Regions from separate parts of the Micromonospora palythoicola genome, predicted to be linked through region 2. Evidence: riboswitches for the same ligand, from Rfam matches in the RefSeq annotation. Region 2 holds a riboswitch; each other region holds the start of a gene.
The links. Region 2 has a riboswitch for cobalamin ahead of V5O40_RS19950 (ribonucleoside-diphosphate reductase subunit alpha). Riboswitches for the same ligand answer to the same signal wherever they lie in the genome.
Positions count from the first base shown of each region.

Region 1: another riboswitch for cobalamin. It lies ahead of metE (5-methyltetrahydropteroyltriglutamate--homocysteine S-methyltransferase); the one in region 2 lies ahead of V5O40_RS19950 (ribonucleoside-diphosphate reductase subunit alpha).
Region 3: another riboswitch for cobalamin. It lies ahead of V5O40_RS02430 (acyl-CoA thioesterase); the one in region 2 lies ahead of V5O40_RS19950 (ribonucleoside-diphosphate reductase subunit alpha).

Region 1 is NZ_JBAGKI010000003.1:153,515-159,565, forward strand. Features, by position in the region: gene V5O40_RS02700 (ferredoxin reductase family protein) at 1-300, shown strand, start outside; gene V5O40_RS02705 (alpha/beta hydrolase) at 517-1,251, shown strand; gene V5O40_RS02710 (TetR/AcrR family transcriptional regulator) at 1,340-1,948, opposite strand; gene V5O40_RS02715 (hypothetical protein) at 2,189-2,746, shown strand; gene V5O40_RS02720 (dihydrolipoyl dehydrogenase family protein) at 2,748-4,169, shown strand; cobalamin riboswitch at 4,350-4,560, shown strand; gene metE (5-methyltetrahydropteroyltriglutamate--homocysteine S-methyltransferase) at 4,672-6,051, shown strand, end outside.
Region 2 is NZ_JBAGKI010000048.1:30,243-36,293, reverse strand. Features, by position in the region: gene V5O40_RS19955 (hypothetical protein) at 1,192-1,653, opposite strand; cobalamin riboswitch at 1,833-2,037, shown strand; gene V5O40_RS19950 (ribonucleoside-diphosphate reductase subunit alpha) at 2,180-4,552, shown strand; gene V5O40_RS19945 (ribonucleotide-diphosphate reductase subunit beta) at 4,588-5,583, shown strand; gene V5O40_RS19940 (ABC transporter ATP-binding protein) at 5,667-6,051, opposite strand, start outside.
Region 3 is NZ_JBAGKI010000003.1:86,165-92,215, reverse strand. Features, by position in the region: gene V5O40_RS02455 (DUF6745 domain-containing protein) at 1-717, shown strand, start outside; gene V5O40_RS02450 (sigma-70 family RNA polymerase sigma factor) at 929-1,810, opposite strand; gene V5O40_RS02445 (SDR family oxidoreductase) at 1,880-2,647, shown strand; gene V5O40_RS02440 (CorA family divalent cation transporter) at 2,718-3,938, opposite strand; gene V5O40_RS02435 (glycosyltransferase family 2 protein) at 3,935-4,786, opposite strand; cobalamin riboswitch at 4,820-5,036, shown strand; partial or broken gene V5O40_RS02430 (acyl-CoA thioesterase) at 5,186-5,514, shown strand; gene V5O40_RS02425 (bifunctional NAD(P)/FAD-dependent oxidoreductase/class I SAM-dependent methyltransferase) at 5,609-6,051, opposite strand, start outside.

The DNA.
Region 1 (6,051 bases), on a different contig from region 2:
ACCGGAGACGTCGTGGTGCTCTACCGGGCCCGCACGCCCGCCGACGCGGTACTGATCGATGAGCTGCGCGATCTGGCACAGGCCAGGGGCGCCCGTCTGCACCTGCTGACCGGTCGCACCGCCGACGGCAGCCAGCCGTTCAGCCCGGAGAGCCTGCGCGACCTGGTCCCCGACATCGCCGAGCGCGACGTCTACCTGTGCGGTCCCGCGGCGATGGCCGGCACCGTGCGACGTAGCCTGCGCGCCCTGCGGGTTCCGTCCCGCCAACAGCATGTCGAGGCGTTCCGGTTGGGGGTGTGAACCTCACCGGCCGACAGGGCGCGAGGCGAGCGGAAGGGGCGCGGAAACCCCGTGGCGGACCGTGACGGCCCGCTGCTAGTTTGCCCGAAGGCCGTGCGAGAGACCGAGGAGGTGGTACCCGTGAACGTTTCGACATGGGTGCTCCCCTGCGGGGTCACGGTCGGGCGGTAGGTCGTCCGGGAGCGCCGTTCATACGCACTCCCGAAAGGCACGACCATGCGATTCACCTCCGAACGACACCTCGACGACGGCGTCTTCGAACGCGCGTTCACGCTCGACGACGTCCCCGGTTTCCTGTGGACACCCGCGTTCGCGACCGCGCCGGTTCCGCTGATCCTGCTCGGTCACCCGCCACTGGGGCTGGGCCGGATGTACCCCCGTCTGGTGGCGCGGGCCCGGGGCGCCGCAGCGGATGGCTTCGCCGCCGCCGCGATCGAGTTGCCCGGCAGCGGTGACCGGCCGCGGTGGGCCGCCGCCGAGCAGGCCCGCGCCGACCTGCACCGGGTGCTGGCGGCGGGCGAGGCGGTGAGCGACGAGATCGTGGACGCTCTCGTCCTCCCGCTCGTCGACCGGGCGGTCCCGGAATCGCAGGCTGCCCTGGACTGCCTCCTGTCGCTGCCCGAGATCGGCGGCCCCGTCGGGTACTCCGGGGGAGTGATCTCGGTCGGTGTCCGACTCGCGGTGGTGGAGCCCCGGATCGTGGCCGCCGGTCTCTTCGCCGGAAGTTTCATCCCGCGCCTCATCGTCGAACAGGCCCGGCAGGTCACCATTCCGCTGCACGTGCTGTTGCAGTGGGACGACGAGGGCAACGACCGGCAGGCGGCGCTGGAGCTGTTCGACGCCTTCGGCTCCACGCAGAAGACGCTGCACGCCAACATGGGCGGACACACCGGTGTGCCCTGGTACGCGGGGGAGGACGCGGGCCGGTTCTTCGCCCGGCACCTACGCTAGCCGGACCGGGGCGATCCGGGCCGCGGCACCCGACCTCGGCGCACCGGTTCCGGGCAGGCACGCAACCGGCTCGGTGGCCGCGACACCGTCAGTCGACGGATCCGGTCGACCGTCGGTCGGCGGTGGTCCGCAGCAGGTCTTCGACGCCCTGCAGGAATGTCTCGGACACCAACGCGGGGTCGAAGAGGCAGCCGGCTGCCATGGCGCCGTCGCGGAGCATGACGAAACGGCGTGCGGCGGGGTCCGCGGTGTCCGGATCAACCTGGGCCATCAGCGTGCTGAGCGTGTCCAGGAACCATTGCCGGTGGGCGATGATCTCCTGGCGCACGGGGTGTTCCGTGTCGGGATACTCGGCTGCCGCGTTCAGGAAGGCGCAGCCACGGAAGCCGGGGGCCTGGATGTTCCGGGTGATGGAGCCGGCAATGGCCAGGAGCGGGTCGACCGGCGACGAGTTGTTGGCGATGGCCGCGTCGACCGTGCCGCGCTCCATCTCGTGGATCTCACGCAGGTAGGCGAGAATGAGGTCGTCCTTGCTCGGGAAGTGCCGGTAGAAGGTCGCCCGGGTCACCTTCGCCTCGGCGATGATCCGGTCGACGCCGACGGAGTGGATGCCCTCCGAGTAGAAGATCCTGGTCGCCGTGGCGAGAAGCCGGAGGCGCGCCTCAGAGGGCCGAGTGTCGGGTTTGCCGCGCGTCATGCCGCAACCCTAGCGAACAGAACGTTCGGTCTGAGGGAAGCGAGCGACCTCAGGCTCAGCGACCCCACATCGAATGGGAAGGCGACCAAGGTCGGCAAGCGCCGTCGACACGGACGGCGTGATGATCGTTCGTGGCGCAGGCAAAGACAGAACGTTCGGTCTTGACGAGCCAGGCCTCACCCTGGCATGCTTTAGAGACAGAACGTTCGGTCTCCCACCTCTCCGTTGAAAGGGTCACCCGTGACCACCATTGCTGCCCCCGGTATCTCCGAGGCTGCCGCCGCCCTGCGGCGGCTGTACTTCGTCCGCTTCGTGTTCGCCATCGCGTGGGCGGGCGTGACGATCGCGACCGCCAGGGAGATCGGTCCCCTCGCGGTGGCGTTGTTCGTGCTCTACCCGCTGTTCGACGTGGGCGCGGCCATCTTCGACCTTCGTTCGTCAAGGTCCACCGGCTCGCCGGCCCTGCTGTATGTGAACATCGCGGTGAGCCTCGTCGCGGCGGTCGGAGTGGGTGTGGCCGGCGCGTCCGGTGTTCCCGCTGTCCTACGGGTCTGGGGTGCCTGGGCGATCGCCGCCGGTCTGGTCCAGTTGGTCGTCGGTGTCACCCGTCGGCGGATGGGCGGCCAGTGGCCGATGATCATCAGCGGTGGCATCTCGGTTCTGGCTGGTGGGTCCTTCGTCGTGGCCGCCGCCGCGGACAACCCGTCGCTGATCAACGCGGCCGGCTACGCCATTCCCGGCGCCATCTTCTTCCTGATCGCGGCTGTCCGCCTCGGCCGTGCCGCGAAGGGCAGCTGACATGACCTCACTCGAGTACGACGTCGTCGTGATCGGTGCCGGCCCCGTCGGGGAGAACGTTGCCGACCGGGTCGTGCGGGGCGGGCTGACCGCCGCCATCGTCGAGCGGGAGTTGGTCGGTGGCGAGTGCTCCTACTGGGCCTGCATGCCGACCAAGGCGTTGCTGCGCAGCGCGTCCGCGTTGCGGGCCGCTCGCCAGTTGCCCGGTGCCCGGGAGGCTTCGACGGGCAACCTGGACGCGGCTGCGGTGCTCGGCCGGCGCGACGCCTTCGCATCGCACTGGCGGGACGACGGACAGGTCTCCTGGCTGGAGTCAGCCGGTATCGCCCTGCACCGTGGTCAGGGGCGGATCGGCTCTGCCCGCGTTGTCGAGGTGACCGGCGTCGACGGTGTCACGACCCGGCTGACCGCGCGGCATGCGGTGGTCGTGGCGACCGGCAGCAGCGCACTGTTGCCGGACATCCCGGGTCTGCGTGCGGCCGCGCCGTGGTCCAGCCGCGAGGCCGCCGCGGCCGGGTCGGTTCCCCGTCGGCTCGCCATCATCGGTGGTGGCGTGGTGGCGACCGAGATGGCGACCGCGTTCGCCGCACTGGGGTCTTCGGTGCAGGTGCTCGCCCGTGACGGTGTGCTCCCGTCGACGGAACCGTTCGCGGGCGAGTTGGTCAGGGAGTCGTTGCGCGAGGCCGGTGTGTCGGTACGCGTCGGCGCGGAGGCCGTTTCCGTCGACCGCGACGATCGCGGGGTCGTCCACATCGCCACGCGCGACGGCGAGCGGGTCGAGGCGGACGAGGTGCTGGTGGCGGTCGGCCGGACGCCGAACACCCAGGACATCGGCCTTGACCGGGTGGGGCTGGTGCCGGGTGCCTGGCTGGCGGTCGACGACACGTTGCGCGTGATCGGTGGCGGTGGGTGGCTGTATGCCGCGGGTGACGTGAACCGGCGGGTGCTGCTGACCCATCAGGGCAAGTACCAGGCGCGCGCGGTGGGCGATGTGATCGTGGCCCGGGCCAAGGGTGAGAGGGTCGAGGACGGCCGGTGGGGGCGGCACGCCGCGACGGCCGACGAACGTGCGGTGCCGCAGGTGGTGTTCAGCGACCCGGAGGTCGCGTCGGTGGGCTTGACCGCAGCCGCGGCCGAGGCGGCCGGGCTGCGGATCCGGGTCGTGGACTACGACCTGGGCGCGGTCGCCGGAGCCACCCTGCACGCCGATGGCTACCAGGGGCATGCCCGGATGGTTGTCGACGAGGACCGGAAGGTGATCGTCGGCTGCACCCTCGCCGGTCCGGACGTGGCGGAGCTGATCCACGCCGCGACGATCGCCATCGTCGGCGAGGTCCCGCTCGACCGACTGTGGCATGCCGTGCCGGCGTACCCGACCGTCAGCGAGGTCTGGTTGCGGCTGTTGGAGACGTACGGCCGCTGACGGCCAGTCGAGTGCTCCACCGCCGCGGTTCATGTCCGATCGACGCGGTCCGGTATCGCCGACGCAACCCCGAGCCGTCGACACAGATCGAACGTTGTGCTCAACCACTGCTCACCCGTGCCCGGCCTGCTCGCCGTCCCGCAGGCCGGGCACTCGGGCCCAGCCGGCGGTGTGGCCCGTACGATGGCCGGTGGTGCTGGTTCGTCCCGCCCGGGTGGGTGGGGCGTCGTAAGAGGGAACCCGGTGCGAATCCGGGACTGCCCCGCAGCGGTGAACGGGAACGACCGCCGTCAACAGAGCACTGGACCGTGAGGTCTGGGAAGCGACGGCCAGTAGGCGACCTGGTGTCATGCCCGCGAGTCCGAAGACCTGCCAGTGCTGCGCACGCCGCCGGCGTGCGTCGCCGGCGGTCCCGTGGGAGGACCAGGGCGGAAGCCGGTACCCGAGGCGTACCCGTCTTCCCTCCCGTGTCCGCCGGACACTTCGAGGGAAGGAACCCTTGGTGAGTACCGTATTCGGGCAGAGCACCGTGCTCGGCTACCCACGCATCGGCGCGAACCGTGAACTGAAGAAGGCCGTCGAGGCGTACTGGGCCGGGACCATCGACGCCGAGGCTCTGGCCGACACCGCCGCCGGCCTCCGGGCGCAGGTGTGGCGGACGCTGCGCGACGCCCGTCTCGACGCGATCCCGTCGAACACCTTCTCCTACTACGACCAGATGCTCGACACGGCGGTCGCGGTCGGCGCGGTCCCGGCCCGGTTCGCCCGGCTGGGCCTGTCCGCGCTGGACACCTACTTCGCCATGGCACGGGGTGTCGACGCCGAGCCGGCGTTGGAGCTGACGAAGTGGTTCGACACCAACTACCACTACCTGGTGCCCGAGATCGCCCCGGACACCGTCTTCACCGCCAACCCGGCGAAGGCGCTGGACGAGTACGCCGAAGCCCGCGACCTGGGCGTCACCACCCGGCCGGTGTTCGTCGGGCCGGCCACGTTCCTGCTGCTGGCCAAGGGCGTCGACCCGTTCGCCCGGCTCGACGACCTGGTCCAGACGTACGCCCGGATTCTCGCCGCGCTGGCGCACGCGGGTGTCGGCTGGGTGCAACTGGACGAGCCCGCCTACGCCGGCGACCGCAGCCCAGCCGAGATCGACGCCCTGCGCCGCACCTACACCCGGCTCGGCGACCTCACGCACCGGCCGCGGATCTTCGTGGCGACCTACTTCGGCGACCTCGGCGACGCGCTGCCGGCCCTGCTGGACACCCCGGTCGACGCCGTCGGTCTGGACCTGGTGGCCGGGGCGGGCAACCTGCACCGTCTCGCCGCCGCCGGCCCACTTGGCGGCAAGACCATCGTCGCCGGCCTGGTCGACGGTCGGAACGTCTGGCGTACCGACCTGCGGGCCGCTGTCGCGGCCGGCGCGACGGTCACCGGGCTGGCAGATCACGTCGCCGTCTCCTCGTCCTGCTCGCTGCTGCACGTGCCGGTCGACCTGTCCGCCGAGACCCACCTCGACCCCCGGTTGTCCGAGCGGCTGGCGTTCGCCCGGCAGAAGGTCGACGAGATCGTCGTGCTCGGCCGCGCGCTGCGCGACGGCACCACCGCGCTGCCCGCGCCCCTGCCGGCCACCCCGGCCGGCTGGCGTCACGACGACGTACGCGGCCGCCTCGCCGCGCTGCGCCCGGCCGACCGGCAGCGCGGCGACTATCCCACCCGGGCCGCCCGGCAGCAGGAACGACTGGGGCTGCCGGAGTTGCCGACCACCACGATCGGGTCGTTCCCGCAGACCGCCGAGCTACGGAGGGCCCGCGCCGCGCACCGGGCCGGCAGCCTCGACGACGCCGGCTACGCGTCCCGGATGCGCGCGGAGGTGCAGCAGGTC
Region 2 (6,051 bases):
TGACCCGCACTTCCGGCACCTGCGGTAGGCGTTGAACCATGATCAGGCCGTCAGGGGCTTCGGGTTCGTCATCGGCGGCCCGTCGTCGACGAACGCCTTGTCGATGAACTGGCGGGTGCGGTCCTCACTGGTGGACACCAGGTGGGGGTAGGCCCGCAGGGTGAATCCGGGGTCGGCGTCGCCCGGGTACGTCGACAGGGCCTTGATGCTCTTGCTGGGTTCAGCAGTACCGAGGCGCAGGTGTGCCGCAGGACGTGCATTTCGCTGCGCCGGTGGTCCTGCATGCCGGCAGCCCGGATGGCGGGCTTCCGTCGCCGCCGTGACCGCCGCGCGCCGCGTATTGATTCTGAGAGCGAATGCTTCACGCTTCGACAGGCGTCAGTCGCGTCTCGCAAGCGATTCAGGTTGTGACCCATCGAGTACCTTCAGCGCATGACGGCCTGAAGCACGACGACCTGTCGTGAGCATCGAGGGGTGATTCATGTCGACCTCGCCAGCCCAGCTCTACGTGGCCCTGGCTGCCCTTGCTGTGACAGTGGTCGGCCTGTGGGTAGCCCACAATCACCGCAGGCAACTACGTATGAAGCTTGCAGAGCGCCTCTTCGAGGCTTATGCCGCATTATGGGAGGTGACGGGGTCGCTGAGGCCGAAGCATGCGCCCTCGATGCGAGAGGCTGATCGGCGAGCATTGGATGCGGCCATGGACGATTGGTACTTCGAGAAGGGTTATGGTCTGCTCCTGCCAGCCGCTACTCGAAATTTGTTCTCCGCAATCAGACGTAATTTGACCAGTAGCGACGATCGCGTCCTACCGATGGCGCTCAGAGAGAGACTGAAGGTGTCTCCGACGGATCAACGGGAAGCGATACTCCTATGCGCCTGCCAGCGATACCTTTCGCTCCTCCGGACGCGAATGAAGGATGACCTTGCGGTTTATGGTCGCGTGTCCCACAAGTCGGGGTTGGTGGACGAGCGTGAGCTGCTCAGAGCCTGCGATATACGGCCTGGACCGAAAGCGACCCGGCGTAGGCCCTCGACCTCCATCTGCACATGTGGACTGTGCGATGTGCCGCGTGCCGACACTCCCATTCCGTAGGCTGTGCCGTTGAGAAAGCCAAGCTCCCGCGCACACCCTCGCCATCGCTCAGGCTGTCGGCCCGGGTAGACCGAAATCCCAAGGTGCTCCGGTGATCAGTACGCCGGCCGGAAGTCCGGGCCTTCGGCGGTTGTCACCACTTCCCAGCCGAAGGCTTCCAGGGTGATGTCGGTACGGGCACCGAAGGTTTGGAGCAGTCTGGCGACCGGCCCGTCCGGCAGGCTGTCGCCGACCGTGGCGAATACCTCGGCCGGGTCTTCTCCGAGCTGTTGTGCCACGATCCATGGCACCGCCAGAGCCACCATGAAGTCCCGGTCGTCGTCCGACGCCAGATATCGGGCGAGGCCGGTCGCCAGCACTGAGCGGCGTAGCAGATCGACGGAGTTCTGCCGCAGCGCCAGGGTGGCGAGGCGGGCGCCGTAGCGGCCGAGGGCGAGCGCGTTGGTGGGGTCGAGGGAGCGTAGGAAACTCTGCTCGATGCGTCGCGGCGCGCGGGCGAGGATCTCCTCCGCGAGTCGGTCCTGCTTCCCTGGGATTCTCTCCAGGTTGGGCTTCATGCCGCCAGGATGGCAGAAGACGGTCCGTCGACCGTGGAGCGTGCTTCCACAGGCGTCACGTCGCAGTTGACCCGCAGAGGAGCAGCCAGGCTCGGCGGCGGGGACCACCGGATGTGACGTCTGTTGCACGGACACGCCGACACACCATCTGGTGTCTTGCGTTCGTGGGCCACCCATATATGGTGTCACCCGTAGCTGGTTCGGCGCCCATCCGGGGCGGTCGAGGCAAGAGGGAACCCGGTGGAAATCCGGGGCTGCCCCGCAGCGGTGAGTGGGAACGACAGCCGTCACACAGCACTGGGCTCCGGCCTGGGAAGCGACGGCCAGTAGGAGCGCGCGAGCACGCCCACGAGTCCGAAGACCTGCCAGCACGCCGCCCGCACTCGTGGGCGGCGGCCGCAGGCCGCGTGGGACGGTCGACGCCATGAACGGGCCGTGCCGCCTGCGCGGATCCCGTGGCGTCCTCCCGCGTGTCCGAGGCCCTCGGTGACGGCGCGAGGAGAGAGACGTGACGGTCGTGCGGGAGATGGCGGCCTCCGGCCCAGCTGTGTCGGAGCAGCGCCGGCAGGTGATGCAGGTCCGCAAGCGCGACGGCGCCACGGAACCGGTGGACGTGAACAAGATCGTCCGGGCGGTGGAGCGGTGGGTGGCCGACCTCGACGAGGTCGATCCGCTGCGGGTGGCCACCAAGACCATCAGCGGTCTGTACGACGGTGCCACCACCGCCGAGTTGGACAAGCTGTCCATCCAGACGGCCGCCGAGCTGATCGGTGCGGAGCCGCAGTACTCGAAGCTGGCGGCGCGGCTGCTGGCCGCGTACGTGGACAAGGAGGTCCGTGGGCAGCAGGTGGCCAGCTTCAGCCAGTCCATCCGGTACGCGCACGGCTTGGGGCTGATCGGGGACGCGACCGCGGCGTTCGTGGCCCGCAACGCGCGCAAGCTGGACGACGCGGTGGACCCGGACGGTGACCTGCGGTTCGAGTACTTCGGACTGCGCACCGTCGCGGACCGCTACCTGCTGCGGCATCCGCAGACCCGGCTGGTGGTGGAGACGCCGCAGTACTGGCTGCTGCGGGTGGCCTGCGGGCTGTCGCAGACGCCGGGCGAGGCGATCGGGTTCTACCGGCTGATGTCCAGCCTGGCGTATCTGCCCAGTTCACCGACGCTGTTCAACTCGGGCACCCGGCACACCCAGATGTCGTCGTGTTTCCTGGTCGACTCGCCGCGCGACGAACTCGACTCGATCTACGAGCGTTACCACCAGGTGGCGAAGCTGTCGAAGTTCTCCGGCGGGATCGGCATCTCCTGGTCGCGGGTCCGCGGTCGGGGCGCGTTGATCCGGGGCACCAACGGCCGCTCCAACGGCATCGTGCCGTTCCTGAAGACCCTCGACGCCGGGGTGGCGGCGGTCAACCAGGGCGGCCGGCGCAAGGGCGCGGCCTGCGTGTACCTGGAGCCGTGGCACCCGGACATCGAGGAGTTCCTGGAGTTGCGGGACAACACCGGGGAGGAGTCCCGGCGTACCCACAACCTGAACCTGGCCAACTGGATCCCCGACGAGTTCATGCGGCGGGTCGAGGCGGACGGTGACTGGTCGCTGGTCGACCCGTCGGACGCGCCGGAGCTGCCGGACCTGTTCGGCGAGGCGTTCGACGAGGCGTACCGGGCGGCCGAGAAGAAGGCCGTCCGGACGGTCAAGGCCCGCGACCTCTACGGCCGGATGATGCGTACGCTCGCGCAGACCGGCAACGGGTGGATGACGTTCAAGGACGCCGCGAACCGGCTGTCCAACCAGACCGGTGCGCCCGGCAACACGATCCACCTGTCGAACCTGTGCACCGAGATCCTGGAGGTCAACAGCGACACCGAGACGGCCGTGTGCAACCTGGGCTCGGTGAACCTGGGCGCGCACGTCACCGCCGACGGCGTCGACTGGGAGAAGCTGCGCGCCACGGTACGCACGGCGGTGGTGTTCCTCGACCGGGTGATCGACATCAACTACTACCCGGCCGAGCAGACGGCGGTGTCGAACCCGCGCTGGCGACCGGTCGGGCTCGGGCTGATGGGCCTGCAGGACGCGTTGTTCACCATGCGGCTGCCGTTCGACTCGGCGTCGGCGCGGGAACTGTCGACCCGGGTGCAGGAGGAGATCTTCCTGACCGCGCTGGAGACGTCGGCGGGCCTGGCCGAGCGGTTCGGCCCGCATCCCGCGTACGCCGAAACCCGGGCCGCGAAGGGTGAGTTGCATCCGGACCTGTGGGGCGCGGAGGTGACGCAGACGCAGCGGTGGACCGCGCTGCGGGAGCGGGTCGCCCGCCACGGCCTGCGGAACTCGCTGCTGGTGGCGATCGCGCCGACCGCCACCATCGCCTCGATCGCCGGGTGCTACGAGTGCATCGAGCCGCAGGTGTCCAACCTGTTCAAGCGGGAGACGATGTCCGGTGAGTTCCTCCAGATCAACACGTACCTGGTCCGGGAGTTGAAGGCGCGCGGGCTGTGGACGGCACCGATCCGGGAGCAGATCAAGCGGGCCGAAGGGTCGGTGCAGGGCATCGCCGAGCTGCCGGCGGACGTGCGGGAGCTGTTCCGGACCGCGTGGGAGCTGCCGCAGCGGGCCCTGATCGACCTGGCCGCCGCCCGGGCCCCGTTCATCGACCAGTCGCAGTCGCTGAACCTGTTCCTGAGCGCGCCGACCATCGGCAAGCTCTCCTCGATGTACCTGTACGCCTGGAAGGCCGGGCTGAAGACCACCTACTACCTGCGGTCGCGGCCCGCGACCCGGATCCAGCAGGCCACCGTCACCGTCACCCCGGCGATCAAACCGGTCCTCGCGGTCAGCGACGACGAGGCGTTGGCCTGCTCCCTGGAGAACCCCGAGAGCTGCGAGGCGTGCCAGTGACCACCGTTTCCGAACCCGACACCGGCCAGCGGCAGATGCTGCTCGACCCCGGCATGGACCTGACCCTGCGGCCGATGCGGTACCCGCAGTTCTTCGACCGGTTCAAGGACGCCATCAAGAACACCTGGACCGTCGAGGAGGTGGACCTGCACTCCGACCTCGCCGACCTGGCCAAGCTCTCCCCGGCGGAGCAGCACCTGGTGTCCCGGCTGGTGGCGTTCTTCGCCACCGGCGACACCATCGTCGCCAACAACCTCGTGCTCAACCTGTACCAGCACGTCAACTCGCCGGAGGGCCGGCTCTACCTGTCCCGGCAACTGTTCGAGGAGGCGGTGCACGTCCAGTTCTACCTGAACCTCCTGGACACCTACGTGCCGGACGAGCGGGAGCGGTTCGCGGCGTTCGCGGCGGTGGAGAACATTCCGTCGATCGCCCGCAAGGCCGAGTTCTGCTTCAAGTGGATCGACTCGATCTTCGAGCTGCGGGAGTTGCGGACCCGCGCGGACCGGCGGGCGTTCCTGCTGAACCTGATCTGCTTCGCCGCCTGCATCGAGGGACTGTTCTTCTACGGCGCCTTCGCCTACGTGTACTTCCTGCGGTCCCGGGGGCTGCTGCACGGTCTGGCCTCCGGCACCAACTGGGTGTTCCGGGACGAGTCGATGCACATGGCCTTCGCCTTCGACGTGGTCGACACCGTACGTGCCGAGGAGCCGGACCTGTTCGACGACGAGATGCGCCAGCAGGTCCGCGACATGCTCGCCGAGGCCGTCGAGTGCGAGGTGCAGTTCGCCGCCGACCTGCTCGAACAGGGTGTGTCCGGGCTGTCCCTGGCCGACATGCGCGAGTATCTCCAGCACGTCGCCGACCGGCGGCTGGCACAGTTGGAGATCGAGCCACTGTACGGGTCGAAGAACCCGTTCGCCTTCATGGAGTTGCAGGACGTGCAGGAGCTGTCCAATTTCTTCGAACGACGGGTGTCTGCCTACCAGGTCGGGGTTTCCGGCACGGTCGCCTTCGACGACGACTTCTGACGGCGGTCCAGGCCACTGACCGGGTCCGGCTCGGCGCTGATCCTGTCGATCACCGCCGGGCCGCCCCGACCCGCCGGCCGGTCTCAGACCCGGCTGGCGGTCCTGTCGACGACGGGCCGGTCGGTCGGGTGGTACAGCAGGTGGATGGTGCCGTCGAGGTCGAGGCGCTGGATGCCGATGCCGTAGACGGCTTCGAGAACGGCGGGGTCGAGGACCTGCTCGGTGGTGCCGGCGGCGGCGACTCCACCCTGGCCGAGCAGCACCAGGTCGTCGCAGTAGCGGGCGGCGAGGTTCAGGTCGTGCAGCACGACGACGGCGCAGGTGCCGAGGTCGCGTACCAGCCGCAGGATCGCGTGCTGGTAGCGGATGTCGAGATGGTTGGTCGGCTCGTCGAGCAGCAGGTGGGTGGCCTGCTGGGCCAGCGCCCGGGCGATGAGCACCCGCTGGCGTTCGCCGCCGGAGAGGCCG
Region 3 (6,051 bases), on a different contig from region 2:
GAACAGTGCCTCACGGCGATCTACGCCCGGGCCGGTCGCCGCGAGCCCCGGTTCGCCTGGGTGGACTCCCCCGCTGCGGCGCTGCCGCTGATCCAGCGACTGCCCACCCTCGACCAACTCCTCCAGTGGGTCCGCGACCCCGTCCCGGCCGGCCCACCGACTCCGGCCAGCGACGTCGCGACCGTGGCGTCCCGGCTGAGGGCAGCGCTCAGCGACGGCGTCCGGCACACCGACCCCGAACTGTCGCCCGTCCGCCGAGGCAGAGCGCGCGAACCCTGGCCGGACCTGCCACCGCAGGATGCCCTCGACCGGCAGGTGCCACTCGGCGTCGTGCTGCACCGAGGCGTCCGCAACGCCCTGCACCGCAGCCTGGTACCCGGCTTCACGCAACCGGTCCGCGCGGGACTGCCCGGTGGCGACCGAGAGACCCCGGTCTGCTGGTACGGCCAGCAGGACGCATTCTGGGTCGGCTACTACGACATCCTGCACCGGCTCGGGCTGGCCGCGTACCCCGCCGAGGCGAGCGACCAGCTGCGGACCTGGATCGACCTGGCGCGATCCGGCGGATGGTGGTGGCCCGGCTCGACCGTCTGCGTCGTGGTGGAGCGGCCGGCAGTGATCCACACCGAACCCGTGCCCGGCTCCTGGTACGACGAGATCCGGCTCCGGCCGGACGGTGTCCGGTACCGCGACGGCTGGCGACCACCGTCGTGCTGACCGACGGCTGAACACCGCCACGAGGACGGGGCAGGCTTGGCGGGCGGCCGTTGCGGCAGCCAATGGCGCCGCAACGCGGGAGGGCCGGGAACCACGAGCCGGTCGCCGCTCGCCAAGCCGCTCACGTCCGCCATGGCCGGCATACGTCGGCCATCCGCGTGCAGACCGCCGGCCGTCCGGTCCGGGCACGCTTCGCTGCGGCAGTGTCGAGTCATCCGGCCAGGGCGATGGTGAACGTGCGGAGACGATCGCGGTCGGCGGTGATCCGAACGGTGGTGATGGCCGGGCCCAGGAAGCCGAACTGGATCACCAGCGACAGCTGGCCGAGCGGGGCCATGACCAGAGCCGGGCTTCCATCGACCAGGGCCAGGGCGGTGTGGCGTGCCCGGGGCGTCGCCGCCGCGGCGCTCTTCGCCACGGCCAGGGCGCCATGGAGAGTAAGGGGCTTCCCGGTCCCGGTGACGGTCGCGTCCGCGCGGAGTTCGATCTCGGGGTCCAGAAGGGTCAGCAGCGCCGCGAAGTCCCCCACCCGCGTCGCCGTGAGGTACGCCTCGACCGCCGCACGCCGACGGTCCCGATCCGCCGTCCGCACCTGTCCGCCGCGCACCTTGACCCGAGCTCGGCTGGCGAGCTGTCTGACGGCGGCGACGCTGCGCCGCATCGAGTGCGCGATATCGCTGAACGCCACATCGAACATGTCGTGCAGGACGAACGCGATCCGCTCCGCGGGGGTGAGGCGGTCGAGCACCACCAGCATCGCCAGACCGACCGATTCGGCCCACTCGACCTCTTCCTGCGGGATCCGGTTCTCGTCGACCGCTGTCAGCCAGTCGGCGGTGTGACCGTCCAGCGACTGCTCGCGCCGGGCCTGCCGGGCCCGCAGCAGGTTGAGGCATACGCGGCTGAGCACGGTCGTCAGCCAGGCGGCCACGTTCTTCACCTCGGACATGTCGGTGCGGTCGAAGCGCAGCCACACTTCCTGGACCGCGTCGTCCGCCTCGGCACGGGAGCCGAGCATCCGACAGGCCTGCGCCCGTAGCCGGGGCCGCTCCGCCTCGAACCGGTCGAGCAGCGCGGAGCCCTGGACCGTCATGTCACGTCTGCTGGCCGGTTCGGGTCGTAGCCGTGTCACAGTCCAAACGTACAAGAGGGAGATCGACAGATGTCCTCCACAACTCTGGTCACCGGCGGTACCGGTCTGCTGGGTTCGCAGGTCGTACCGCTGCTTCGGCATGCCGGGCAGACGGTCCGAACCCTCAGCCGTCACAACCGGCAGCCGGTCGAGGGCGTGCGGCACGCGGCCGTCGATCTGTTGGCCACGGACGAGATCGACCACGCTCTCGACCGGGTACGCATCGTGCTCCACCTCGCCGGTGGACCCAAGGGCGACGACGTCAGCACCGGTAACCTGGTCCGGGCCGCCCGGCGGGCGGGCACCGTGGAACACCTGATACTCATCTCGGTCATCGGCGCGGACGCCGTCCCGGTCGGCTACTTCGCCCGCAAGGCGCAGGCGGAGCGGATCGTGGCTACCTCCGGCATCCCGCACACGATCCTGCGCGCCGCGCAGTTTCACGACCTGGCGTTGCGGACAGTCCGGGCAATGGCAAAGTTGCCGGTCCTGCTCGCGCCCACCGGAGTCCGCTGGCAGCCGGTCGCCTCCGCCGAAGTGGCATCGCGGCTCGCCCAGTTGACCCTGCAAGACCCAGTTGGCCGAGGGGCCGACCTGGCGGGACCAGACACGTACACCCTGGAGGAACTCCAACGTAGCTATCTCGCCGCCGTCGGCAAGCGCCGTATCCGCCTTCCGATCCACGTTCCCGGCAAGCTGGGAAGGGCCTACCGATCCGGCGCCAACCTCGCGGTCGAAGCATCGACCGGCACCGAAACCTGGGAACAGTTCCTCGCCGCCCGGACCACCCCGATGTGAATGCTCGCGTCGGAGCAGGTGGCGGCCCGTTGCGGGCCGCCACCCGGCCCGGCGGCCCGTGCTGCGCCGCTCAGCTCCGGGGACGGCGTGATCGGGCCCGCACCACCAGGATCAGGCAGACGCTGATCAGTCCGGCGAGGACCGAACCGAGCAGCATGAACCAGAGGCCCTCCCGCGCGTCGGCGCCCGGCAGGCCCTTCACGTTCGCCCCGTAGAACGCGGCGATCAGACCGGGTGCCACGAAGACGGCCGCCAGTATCCCCACGATGGCCTGGAAGGCGCCGTCCCGGTCGGCCCGCTCCTGGGCCAGCCGGAACTGCTGGCCCGAGGTGGCGTTGGCGACGAGGTCGAACGACTGCCGGACCGCCCGGCGCTGCGCCTGCGACTGGGACAGGAACCGCTCGCACTTCTCCCTGACCAGGTCGCGGACGTCGGCAGGGATGCCCGGCTGGATCTCGATCCGGCGGACCAGGGTACGCATGGCGTCCCGGTTGAGCGCGGTGCCGTGGCCGAGCAGGGCGAGGTGGCGCTGCAGGCGGTGGAAGTCCGGCCCGACGAACAGGCCGCCGTCGCCGGCCGCCTGCGTCAGGAAGTAGTTCTCCCAGGTCTCCAACTCCAGGTCGACCATGTCGACGGACCACTCGATGTGCCGCACCACCGCGCGCAGGACGCGGGCCATCCGCTCCGCGCCGCTGCCGCCCGACGGCCGACCCTCGAACCGCCGGTCGGGCAGCCCCCACGTCCGGTACTTCGAGCCCTCGCCACCGGTCCGTCCGGTCCAGACGACGACGCACCAGCGCGGCGCCCAAATGATCCGGGCGTGCCGGTGATGCGCCACCGGATCGGCGGCGGCGTCGTCCTGCCGCCAGTTGACCGACGGCACCAGCACGTCGAACCAGGCGGCGCCCGCGCTGGCCAGGGCCGGCGGGACGGGCGGGATCCACTCGGCATGCCAGGGCATCGGGTCGTCGCGCAGCCCGTCGGCGAGCGCGGCCAGTTCGTCCACCGCCCCGGCCGGGAGCAGGTCTGCGAGGAGCAGCCGCAACGCGGCGGGGGCCCCGGCCCCGGACTCGCCGATCTCCAGATCCCAGCCGTCCGCGCCGGCGGCGACCATCGCGGCCAGGTCGACGCCGTCGCTGATCCAACCGGCCCCGAGCACCTCGTGCCGGAAGTTGTCCGCGTCGGGGATCGTACGGTTGCGTCGTTCGATCTCGGCTCGGGCACCGGTGACCAGCCTCAGTTCCTGATCGTTCCGGCTGACCCGCAGTTCGCAGCTGGCCGGTGCGCTCATCCGGCGGTGACCTGGCGGGCGATCTCGGCCTGCCATTCCGGCGTCGTGAACGTGCTGATCTCCTCGGGCGTGGGCAAGGGCGTCTCCAGCTTCCGCAACTCGTCGGGATCGTCGCCGCGCAGCGTCCGCAGCGCGACCAGCCGGGCATGGGTCCACCGGCGGTAGCTCTCCCGGTTGGCCTCGAACCGGGCGGTCCGCACGGTCTGGTCCCGGTGCTGCCGGTAGAGATGGACCGGGTGCGGCACGTACCACCCCGGCGCGAACGTCGAGATGGCCAGCAGGACGTCCTGGTCCTCCATCTGGGTACCGGCCGGCCACCCACCGGCGGCGAGCAACCAGGTGCGGTCGAACATCACCGCGCCCGGATGGAACAAGAGGTTCTTGTGGTGCCGCCAGATCTCCTCCAGGCGCCCGGGTGGCACCGGACCCGGCTGGTACGGCTGGCGGGTGAAGCGGGCCAGCCGCTTGCCGTCCGGGAAGACGTCGACGCTCTCACCGAAGACGAACCTCACCTCCGGGCGGGTACGCAACGGCTCGGAGAGCAGTGCGAGCGCGTCCGGGAAGAACTCGTCGTCGGCGTCGAGCGGCGCCACCCAGCGCCCGGTGGCGCGCAGCAGGGCCCGGTTGCGCGCCGCGCTGACGCCGAGTCTGTCCCCGTTGGCGGCAACCCGGATCCGGCCGTCGTCGACCGCCGCCGGGAAGTCCACCTCGACCGGCCGCTCGGGGGTGCCGTCGATCTGGATCAGCCACTCCCAGTCCGGGCCGCCGTCCTGCCGGAGCAGGGATTCGTGGGCCTGGGCGAGCATGTCAACGTGCGCCGGCAGAACAGGCGTGATGACGCTGATCATTCCTTGATCCTAGTGCGGTGCCCACAACGGGATAGGGTGAGCGACGGCGCTGGTTCGCCCGACCGTCAACGGTGGGGCGTCGTAAGAGGGAACCCGGTGAGAATCCGGGGCTGCCCCGCAGCGGTGAGTGGGAACTACCGCCGTCTCCACGCACTGGGCCGCCCGGCCTGGGAAGCGACGGCCAGTAGGAGACCGGACGACTCCGGCACCGCCCACGAGTCCGAAGACCTGCCCGCGCTGCGTACACAAGGTGTGTGCGCTGCCGTCGACCTCGCGGGTGGGCCGGGCGGGGTGACGCGCCGCGACGGCGTGTTCCTCGACGTGCGCGCCCACCGGTCGGTCGGTGGTCTCCTTTCCGAGGACGGACGCCCCGTGTACGACACGACCACCACGCTCGCCTGGGCCGGACGCAGCTCCATGGAGGGCACCGTCAAGGCCACCGCCGACCGGTGGGACCGGGCCGTCCCACCGACCGACGTGGCCACCGCCCACCTGGTCATGGTCGCCGTCGACGACGACGGCCAACCCCGGCCGGTGCCACCGCTGCTCCCCCAGAACGACGGCGACCGGCGCCGCTACCGCGAGGCAGAGATCCGCCGCGAGCACCGGCCGGCCCTGCGCCGGGCCCTGCTCGACCGCACCGAGGAGGACTGAGACGCTCGGACTGTCCGCAACGGCCCTCGCGGGCTACCTCGCCGCGGGCGCTGGACGCCTCGCTCGACGGATGACTGACGGCCGCTGGTCACGGCGCGTCAACCGGATCTGCGCCGTCGCGTCGTGCTCGGACTACGCCTGGTCGCCGGCCGACCCGGTGTGGCCGTGTTAATCCTTGTCCAGCCGGACGGCGCGCAGCACGACGTCGTTGACGTGGTGGGTGCTGATCGCTCCCGGGGGGCGCGGCCGGCTCTCGTTCACCTCGATGCGCCAGCTGCCCGAGGCCGTGATCGCGGCGGCGATCTCGTCGATGCCGACGTACGCCTGCGGGTCGTACATGCGGGTGTGCTCAGCGGGGTCCGCCGGCTGCTGGAGCGGCGTCAGGTCGTGGCCGACGACGAGCAGCGTCCCACCGACGGCCACGGCGTCGAGCAGGTTGCGCAGGCCGCGCTGCTCGGGGGTGCGCTGGAACGATCCGTACTGCAGGGAGACCAGGTCGTAGGTCTCGTCCGCGAAGGCGGCCCGGTCGTTGGCGTCGCGGTGCAGCGTACGCACGTCGAGCCCGCGACGTTCCGCTTCCGCCCGGACGCGGTCCAGTGCCCTGCCGGAGA